One region of the Rhodococcoides sp. S146-33 genome, then DNA from elsewhere that is predicted to be linked to it. Evidence: predicted binding sites of a transcription regulator. Region 1 holds the regulator's gene; the other holds the start of a gene.
The links. Region 1 encodes LexA, which represses DNA repair genes until DNA is damaged. Its sites were predicted from a motif close to CGAACANNTGTTCG; they were not measured.

Region 1 (5,156 bases):
CGTGCCCAGCTACCTGGGGTCGTCCTTCGCATTCCTGGCTCCACTCGGTGCCACCCAGGCCAACGGCCCGGCCGCGCAACTCGGCGCCGTGCTGTGTGTCGGTGTCGTGCTTGCGGCCATCGGCTTCGTGGTCAAGTTCGCCGGTCGGCGAGTTCTGGACGCCGCGATGCCGCCGGTGGTGACCGGCGCAGTGGTCGTGTTGATCGGACTCAATCTGGCCCCGGCCGCAACGACGTCGTTCGAGGCGCAGCCCTTGATCGCTGCCGTGACGCTGGTTGCCATTCTGCTGGCCACAGCCGTGGGACCCGGACTGCTGGGCCGGCTCGGGATTCTGCTCGGCGTCGTGGTCGGCTGGGTCTTCGCGGCCGTCACCGGGGGAATTTCGCAACTACGCCTGGATGCCTTGAGCGCCGCGAGCTGGATCGGCTTGCCCGAGTTTCGTGGACCGTCGTTCGAGCTGTCGGTGATCCTGGTGGCGTTGCCCGTAGTCATCGTCCTCGTGGCCGAGAACGTCGGACACGTCAAAGCAGTCGCGGCGATGACCGGCAAGAACCTCGACGACGTCGCCGGTGACGCGCTGATTGCCGACGGGTTGGCGACCACCCTGGCCGGTGCTGCCGGCGGCTCGGGTACCACCACGTACGCGGAGAACATCGGGGTCATGGCCGCCACCCGCGTCTACTCCACGGCCGCGTACTGGGTCGCGGCCTTCACCGCGATAGTGCTCGCGTTCTCGCCCAAGTTCGGTGCCCTCATCTTCACCGTTCCCGACGGGGTCATCGGCGGGGCAACACTGGTTCTGTACGGACTCATCGGGCTGCTGGGCGTTCGCATCTGGACCGACGCCAAGGTGGACTTCGCCGATCCGGTCAACCTGATCGTCGTTGCCGCGGCACTGGTCGCGGGTATCGGCGACCTCACGCTGTCGGTCGGTTCGGTCGAACTCGGCGGAATCGCGTGGGGTTCGCTCGGCATTCTGGTCGGTTATCCGATCGTTTCGGCGCTCGCGAAAAGTACCGCGTCTCGGCGGACGTAGCGGGGGCGGTCACGGATCGCGCACGTTTTGGTCATCGACCCCCGGTGCACCGCGAAAGTAGTCTTGAACGGTGACGTCAGTCGCACCGACGACCGCGCTGTGACACCCCTTTCTCGCGGTCGACGACGGTGCGCACCGAACAAGGAGATCTGCGTGGAACGCACACTTTTCGAGCCCGAGCACGAACTGTTCCGGGAGTCGTACCGGAAGTTTCTCGAACAGCACGTAGCCCCCAATCACGCGAAGTGGGAAGAGCAGAACATCGTCGACCGCGGCGTCTGGGTCGAGGCCGGCAAGCAGGGCTTCCTCGGAACGGCCGCACCGGAGGAGTTCGGTGGCGGTGGCGTCAAGGACTTCCGCTACAACGCAATCGTCACCGAGGAAACCACCCGCGGCGGCTACAGCGGCATCGGCTTCACCCTGCACAACGACGTCGTCGCGCCGTACTTCATCGAGTTGGCGAACGACGAACAGAAGCAGCGCTGGCTCCCCGGATTCTGCTCGGGTGAGCTGATCACCGCGATTGCCATGACCGAGCCGGGCACCGGAAGCGACCTGCAGGGCATCAAGACCAAGGCCGTTCGCGACGGCGACGACTGGGTACTGAACGGATCGAAAACGTTCATTACTAACGGAATCAACGCCGATCTGATCATCGTCGTGGCGTGCACCGACCCCGAGAAGGGTGCCCAGGGCTTCAGCCTGCTGGTCGTGGAGCGCGACATGCCAGGTTTCGAGCGCGGCCGCAATCTCGACAAGATCGGGATGAAGGCCCAGGACACCGCCGAACTCAGCTTCACGGACGTTCGCGTGCCCGCAGCCAATCTGCTCGGTGAAGAAGGCATGGGCTTCATCTACCTCATGCAGAATCTTCCGCAGGAACGGCTCTCGATCGCTGTTGTCGCCGCCGCGGCCATGGAATCGGCCCTGGACATGACCATCCAGTACTGCCGAGATCGCAAGGCCTTCGGTAAGTCGATCGGCAAGTTCCAGAACACCCGCTTCGTGTTGGCGGAGTTGGCCACCGAAACCACCGCCACCCGCATCATGGTCGACAAGTTCATCGAACTGCTCAACGATGGCAAGTTGACCGTGCAGGAAGCCGCCATGGCGAAATGGTGGACCACCGAGAACCAGGTCAAGCTGATCGACCGGTGCCTGCAGTTGCACGGCGGCTACGGCTACATGAAGGAATATCCGATCGCCAAGGCCTACATGGATTCTCGGGTGCAGACCATCTACGGTGGCACGACCGAAATCATGAAAGAGATCATCGGCCGCGGATTGAATCTATGATCCGCTGATCCGAAAAGCACGAGGGCCGCAGCACACTGTGCTGCGGCCCTTCGCGTTTCGGTGCTGTTCTCTACAGCTTGCGCATCACGGTGACGACCTTGCCGAGGATGGCAGCGTTGTTTCCCGGAATCGGCTCGAACAGCGGGTTGTGCGGCAGCAGCCACACCTCGCCCTTCGACCGCTTGAACGTCTTGACGGTCGCTTCACCGTCGATCATCGCCGCCACGATGTCTCCGTTGTCTGCCACGGATTGCTGACGAACCACCACCCAGTCGCCGTCACAGATGGCTGCATCGATCATCGACTCGCCCACGACCTTGAGCAGGAACAGCGAACCCTGACCGACCAGCTCGCGGGGGAGCGGAAACACGTCCTCGACGGCTTCCTCGGCCAGGATCGGTCCACCGGCGGCAATTCGTCCCAGAACCGGCACGAACGTCGGCGTCGGCAAGCGATCCTGTTCCTCGGACGATCCGTCGACCGCGGCAGCAGCCTGATCGGCCTGTACCTCGTCGAGTCCGCGGACGTCGACCGCGCGAGGGCGGTTGGCGTCGCGCCGCAGGAATCCTTTTCGCTCCAGAGTGCGCAACTGATGGGCAACGGACGACGTCGACGTCAGGCCGACGGCATCACCGATCTCACGAATGCTGGGCGGGTAGCCGCGCTCGGTCACCGAAGCTCGGATGACCTCGAGCACCTTTCGCTGTCGCTCCGTCAGGCCGGCGCTGATGTCGGTGCCGACTTCCATGGCCTTGGGCGTCGGTTCCGCGGCAGGCTTCCCTGCGGCGGCCTTCGTAGGCACGGACGTGGTCGCCTTGGAACCGGTCGTCTTGGAACCCGTGGTCGACCTCGTCGAGGTCTGGTCCTTCATGCTGTCGGCCTCCTGCTGGTGTCCTGGATCCGGTCTGCGTGGTTCGGTCTGCGCGGACTGGAGTTGATGGTGTCGACTCGTGTGGCGTGTGGTTTCTGACACGAATCTAGCGTGTATCAGCTGTTGAATCAAACATCTGTTCGACTCGTGTCGCGTTTTCTGCAGACTTTGTCGGAGGCTCGTGATAGAACTTCGAACAAGCGTCCATCGAACGCCTGATCGAACAATCGATCCAACGAGCGAAGACGAGGTTCCGATGACCATCATCACCGATCGCCCCACCACCGCAGGTGTCCGTAGCCGGTCCACTGTCGTCGAACGTCGTCGCCGTGCTCGTCCTGCGTTGCGGAGCTCCATCGCGATGCGCGGTGCGTACACGACTCCGTGCCTGCCGGTTCTGGAGTCGTCCTGGACCGATGTCACCGACCGCGAGGCAGCCGATCGCGACTTCGACGAGACCTCGGCGCACTTCGCCGGTCAGCCGGTCCGGCTGCGATCGCTGGTGCTGTGGGTGCTCGCAGCCGTCGTCGTTGCCGGTGGCCTGATCGGCATCGCGAACCTACGAGCCGATGCGCCCGGCGCTGGGGTGCAGCCCGCAGGCGTCGTCGAGGTTCACGACGGTGCCGTGGTCGAGTACGCGCCCGGCAGATGACCACCGGCCCCATCGCACACGCCGATGACTGAGTATCCTCGACTGATTGCTCCGACACGCATGTTCGATGTCGGCGCATCGGCTACGACGGAGGCTCCTTCATGCATTGCCCGTTCTGCAGGCATCCCGACTCACGCGTGGTCGATTCGCGTGAGATGGACGAGGGGCAGGCAATTCGGCGTCGTCGCTCCTGCCCGGAATGCGGTCGGCGATTCACCACCGTCGAGGCCGCCGTGCTCGCAGTCGTGAAGCGGAGCGGAGTGACCGAACCGTTCAGCCGTGAAAAAGTCGTCAAAGGAGTGCGCAGGGCCTGCCAGGGCAGAGATGTCGACAACGACGCGCTGAATCTCTTGGCTCAGCAGGTGGAAGACGCCATTCGTGCCGCCGGCTCCGCCGAAATTCCCAGTAACGAGGTGGGGTTGGCCATTCTCGGTCCGCTACGCGACCTCGACGAGGTCGCGTATCTGCGATTTGCGTCCGTGTATCGCTCGTTCAGTTCGGCCGAGGATTTCGAGAAAGAAATCCACGAACTGCGCAAGCACCGCGAATCTGCGGACATCGACTGACGGTTCGACCTTCAGCGGGCCTCATCCGCGATTGCCTTCTCGATGCGTTTCTCCGAGACCGGATACGCAGTCCGAATTCCTTGCGCGAACAGCCCTACCCGCAATTCTTCGATCATCCAGAACAGCTCCTGCACGCCAGCGCTGTTCTTTCGGCCCTCCGGAAGCGAATCCAGCAGCCGCCCATACGAGGCGTAGACGCGGTCGAGTACGTCCATCGCGGCCGCATCACGGCCTGCGCTGCTCGGAAGTGTGGCCAACCTCTTGGTCGCCGCAGCGAGGTATCGCGGCAGGTCTGCCAGCCTGCGTGAACCGAATTCGGTGACGAACCCGCGAAAGATCAAGCCGTCGAGCTGTTCCCGAACATCGTCGGCGGGCTCACCCGAGGACACCTGTAGCTGCGCCGACAGCGCGAGAGCTGCCGTCAGCACGGGACGCACCAGGGCCAGCACCGCGGCGGTGCGCTGTGGCACCTCGGCATTGACCGATGCGCGAAGTTTCTCGAAAGCCTCCGGATCTCGGACCGGTCCACCGTGTGCGTCCATTGCTTCCTCGACCGCAAGGACTCGACACTCCTCGAGGAGCGCATCGACTCCGCCGTACGGATTCTGGCCGAGCGCAAGACGTTCCGCGGTCGGCAGGCCGGCCAGCAGAGCTTTGGTTCCTTTCGGTGCCGTCGACAACAGTAGGGCCCGAGTTCCGGAGCGCATGGCTGCTCGCTGCTGGGCGGGCGTGCTC
Region 2 (5,156 bases), on a different contig from region 1:
GAGCATGACGGCGCTCCAGTAGCCGGCGGTTTTGACGGTGTGGTGGAACTCGCAGAGACATTGCAGGTTGTTGACCGTCGTCCAGCCACCGCCGCGGGGGTCGGCGTGATCGAATGCGGTCACGTGGTCGAGTTGGCATCGGTCGGCGGGTCTGTGGCAGCCGGGGAAGCGGCAGTGTCGGTCACGTAGCCGGACTGCTGCGGTGGTGAGGGTGTCGGGTCGGTAGATCAGGGCTCGGTCGGTCAGTGGGTCCCGTCCGACGGATCTTCCGAGGGTGGGGTCGGCGGCGATGGCGGCTTCCAAGGCTGCGGCAAGCGAGGCATTGCCAAGGTAGATGCCGCCGGGTGTGTGCATGGTTCGGCTAGGCCGGATCGACGAGCCCAGGTCTAGGGCAGAGCTGTGCCGTGTGCCCCTGCTGACGGGTGTGTGGGTGCAGAACAGAGAGGCCGCGGAGGTCAGTGATCCCAGGCGACGCTGACGTTGGTCGTTGCTGGCGGCTGTGGCAGAGGAGCCTATTCGCAGTGGCTTGCCTTCGGCTGGTTTCTGATCTGTCATCGTTGGACCGGACCTCGTGGGACCGGATGGTGTTGCGGGGCTGGATAGTGATGTGGGCGAACGTGATTGCGACCAGTTCGGTGCGATACCAGGTGCCAGCACTGCCTGCTCCGCAGGTGATCCCGAAGCTGAAGCGGCTTCGGACGATGCGGCTGCTTCAGAAGCGGTCGCTGGTGTTGCCTCCGCCAGTGGGTCGGTCGCTGGTGCCCCTGCAGGTGTTGCTGCGTGATCGCGGACAGGACCGGCGGCACCGGGTTCGGGGGTTGTAGGCGGGTGTGTCGCTGGTACGGGTGTGGACTCGTAGTCCTCCTCGGACCCGCCAGTCTCGCCGTTCTCATCGGGCCCTCCGGTCTTCTCGTTCTCCTCGGGCCCGCCGGTCTCGGCCGTCTCGTCTCCCGGCGGCTCCGGTGCAGGGGCGTTTGCCGGCGCACGTTCAGGTGCAGGTGCACTGGTTGAAGTCGGTGAGGTCGAGGGATCAGCCTCTGCCCCCGAATCCGTAGCCGACCCCATTACCCCATCAGAATCAGCATCCAAATCCGCTTCAGAATCTGCATCTGCGTCTGTATCTGCAGCCGAGTCCGCGTCTGCGTCGAAATCAGCGTCTGTGTCGATGTCCGTCACCGTTCCCGCATCGGATCCCGTTTCAGCCCTGTCCGTCTCGCTGCCGCTGCGTCGTTCCCATTCCCCGGTCTCCGGGTTCTGCACCGCCAGGCCGAGCTTCTCGGCGAGAGTGACCGCCTCGGTGAGCAGGACCTGCCATTGACTGTTTCGTGCCAACTCTCGTGCGAGATCCGGGTCGATCGAGCCATGCCCGGCGAGATACGCCGGGTTGGCGAGTAGTCCGATGAGGGTGGCGATGTCGACGGTGATCATCGTCAACGGCACCCGTCGATCCGGCAACGCTGCATCTTTTTTCGGGCAGTCCTCTCGTTGGCACAGGCATGTTAGTCGGGGTTCACCGTGCATCCTCGCCATGAACGCATCACACAACCGGTCCTGTTTACCGCGAGGATCTTTCGGACAGAGCGTGTCGGCCATCTCCTCGAGCAGCTGCCACGCCGCCGCGGCCTCGGGTGCAGTCAATTCCGCTCGGATCCGCGCCAACTCACCGGCCGGGTTGTAGGAGATGTGCCTGAATCGTTTCGCGAACTCGCGTAGTGCTGCCGCTTCCTCCGGGGCGACTCGCAGCAAGATGTCCCAGATTTCCGTCTCGAGTGGACCGGGCGAATTGCGGCGGGCGGATTCGACGATCTCGTCCTCGACCATGCGCACGATCTCGTCGGAGAGGTTGTCGAGGATCCGGCACACCGTCCGCACTCGCGGAAGATCGATCTCCCCGGCCTCGAATGCTGTCCGTACCAGGGGTAGTCGCGTGTGCAGGGCAACACCGACGGAGATGTACGATTCGGCGACCGTCGCCGAGCAGCCCAACGCGGCCGCCATCTCGGTGCGCCCGTACCGGCTGTAATGCTTGAACTTGGAATCGTGGGTGATCCAGGTCCGATGAACGTCGTAGCAGGCGGCGATCTTGCGGAACGCATGCTGGTTTTCTGCCTGCGCAGCGGCGGTCAACGCCTCCAACGACACGATCGGTACAGCCATCCCCATTCACCCCCCGGTGACCCGAAACAAGAACGCATGTTCGAACTGGGCAAAGAGTATCGCGACCCTCCGACAAGAAACGAAAACCCGCGATTCAAGGCCACTGAGCTGCACGTTTTCGTACAGGGTCCAGCCAAGTAATCCGTGACGAGGGGTGAGGTTACGACCGGACGTCGTCTTCCCGAACCTCTGAACCGCGATCTCGTCCACAGTCGAGGCAACGGCGGAAGTCGCCAGAACAGTTGTTCATTCGCCTTTCCAAGCCGGAACACGTTGTGTCACAGGTACTGCCGAGACCGGTGGTCCCGCATGAGCAACGCAAGGCCTCTCTGCCCTGCCGGCCGGGGTCGGCTCCGGCCGGCTGAAACAGCACGCACCACTCGTGTCGCAAGCCGAGTGAACTTGCGAGGCAACCCGCCCTGACTGCGTCGACTAATCGTCCGTGACGAGCGACAGCAGGATCCTCCGAAAGTCGACTCTGTCTTGCTCGTCCAACTTGTCCATCATCGCGCCGAACTCTGCCGCGAGAGCAGCGAGTGCTCGCTCCAGGACCACTCGGCCCTCCGCCGTTGTCGATAGTCGATGACGACGCAGATCGGTTTCATCGATCTCCCGGGTAACCAAGCCTTTGGCGACAAGTGCTCGAAGATAAACCGTGACACTGGCCTTGGGCAACATCAGGTGTGCAGCCAACTCGGCCGGATATTTGCTGTTGTCCACCTCGTCGAGAACGAAGAACTCCTTGGTCTCGATCCCGAGTTCGTCGAACTGCGGCGATGCCGCGTTCATCACTCGAGTCAAGAGCCTGTGGTTCAACTTCCACAACTGTGCCGAATCGGTCGACTGCATACACCTCTCCTCAACTGGTACAGTTTCGTACTAGTTCCATATCGCACAATCATGTTTTGCATACATTGCGAAGCTGAACAAGAATACGGGAGAGGCTTCATGATCGAGCACCTATCCATCCCTCGGGGCACCCTCACCTTGGCAGCCGATCTACACCTACCCGACAATTTCGATCGGACGCAGCCGCATCCACTCATCGTGCTGTCCACGCCGGGTAGCAGCGTCAAGGAGCAGATCGGTGCCAACTATGCGGCAGCGCTCGCCCGCCGGGGAATCGCGGCCATCACGTTCGACCCCGCCTACCAAGGCCAGAGCAGCGGCGAACCACGCGATCTCGAAGATCCCTACCGTCGGGGCGAGGACATCTCGTACGTGATCGACAAAGTGACAAAACTCGACATGATCGATTCCGAACGCATCGGAACCCTCGGGATCTGCGCTGGAGGCGGATACGCAGTCCACACGGCCCGCACCGACCACCGCATCAAAGCCGTCGGCACCGTCGTCGCGAGCAACATCGGAGCGGCCTGGCGCGCGGGCTCAGCTCCCAACGGCCCAGCTGCAGCCCTCGACGAACTCGCCGCGGCCCGATCAGCGCACGTGGCCGCAGGTACGGACGAGCGCGCGAACTGGCTGCCCGATACTCCCGAAGACGCAGTTGCACTTGGCATCACGGACATCGACAGCACCCAAGCGATCGCCTTCTACCGGACCCCGCGCGGCAGCCACAAACGTTCCACCAACCGCCGACTGTCACGAAGCGATTCACTTCTGATGGGCTACGACGCATTTCACCTCGTCGATCCGCTGCTCACCCAACCCCTCCAAGTAATCATCGCCGGTCGGAAGGGCAACACCGGCCAGTACGAAGCAGGAATGGCATTGTGGGAAATGGCCCCGAATCCCGTCGACCTGCTCATCGTCGACGGTGCCGGCCACTACGAAATGTACGACGAGGCGGAGTACGTGGATCAGGCAGTCGACAGGCTCTCGACCTTTTACAACCAGAACCTCTGATCGCTGAGTGGAGCCCGGGAATCGAGGAGCCGTGGCAGCGATACTGCATGTGGCTCCGAGCCCTGAGGCATCGAACTATGCGTACTTGGCGTCCGCCCCGTCGTGGTGAATCGGGCCCGCTGTTCGTGTCAGTGGCAGCGCACTACCCCCACGTCGCACGGCGACGAATTCCGCCGCGATAGCCAGCGCAGTTTCCTCGGGCGTTCGGGCTCCCAAGTCCAATCCGATCGGCGACTTCAAGCGTGCGAGCTCCTGCTCGGTCAACCCGACGTCGCGCAACCGGGCCGCGCGATCGTCGTGAGTCCTGCGCGAACCCATGGCCCCGACGAACGCGACGGGCATTCTCAACGCCACCTCGAGCAGCGGCACATCGAATTTGGCGTCGTGTGTCAGCACGCAGATCACCGTCCGGGCATCGACTGCCGTCCGCGCCAGGTAGCTGTGCGGCCATTCGGTGACCACCTCGTCGGCGTCGGGGAACCTTGCAGCAGTGGCGAATACAGGTCGAGCATCACAGACCGTGACGTGATAGCCGAGGAACTTGCCCACGCGGGCAAGAGCCCCGGCGTAGTCGATGGCCCCGAAGATCAGCAGCCGCGGGGCAGTGGCGTACGACTGCACGAACACGTCGAGATCCGGCCGGCACCGCACCGACCGGATGCCGGTGCCCCCGGAGTCCAACATCGCCAGCGCCTCACCCACGACCACGGCGTCGACGTCCGAAAAACCGGTCGTACCCATGGTCGCCGAGGACGAGACCGCGAGCGATTGCCCGGAGCCGTCGAGCATCGTCACCGTGGCCACCGCAGTGTCCGACGCAATGGCCGCGAGTACGGACCGCGGAGGGCCGAGACGCACGAAGACCTCGATCACTCCTCCACAGGTCAAGCCGACAGCAAAAGCGTCGACGTCGCTGTAGCCGAACGACTCCCGCTTGGACTCGCCGGTCTCGAGAACTTCACGGCACAGCTCGTACACAGCGCCTTCGACGCAGCCACCGGAGACGCTGCCGACGGCCTCTCCGTCGGCGCAGACTGCCATCGCGGCACCCGGAAGCCGTGGAGCACTTCCGGATACCGCGATGACCGTCGCCACCGCGTAGGGAACACCTTGGTGGTCCCAGGCGGTCAGAC

Region 2: AC5WEY_RS03440 (HNH endonuclease signature motif containing protein) is a predicted target of LexA. The motif match lies at 2,187-2,200, and genes of this name have one in related genera.

Annotation. Positions count from the first base shown of each region.
Region 1 covers NZ_JCAJWY010000002.1:1,099,279-1,104,434, forward strand. The annotation lists gene AC5WEY_RS13700 (uracil-xanthine permease family protein) at 1-1,036, shown strand, start outside; gene AC5WEY_RS13705 (acyl-CoA dehydrogenase family protein) at 1,190-2,332, shown strand; gene lexA (transcriptional repressor LexA) at 2,403-3,080, opposite strand; gene AC5WEY_RS13715 (hypothetical protein) at 3,460-3,855, shown strand; gene nrdR (transcriptional regulator NrdR) at 3,957-4,421, shown strand; gene hrpA (ATP-dependent RNA helicase HrpA) at 4,433-5,156, opposite strand, start outside.
Region 2 covers NZ_JCAJWY010000001.1:718,836-723,991, reverse strand. The annotation lists gene AC5WEY_RS03440 (HNH endonuclease signature motif containing protein) at 1-2,157, opposite strand, end outside; gene AC5WEY_RS03435 (MarR family winged helix-turn-helix transcriptional regulator) at 2,590-3,006, opposite strand; gene AC5WEY_RS03430 (alpha/beta hydrolase) at 3,106-4,023, shown strand; gene AC5WEY_RS03425 (XdhC family protein) at 4,099-5,156, opposite strand, start outside.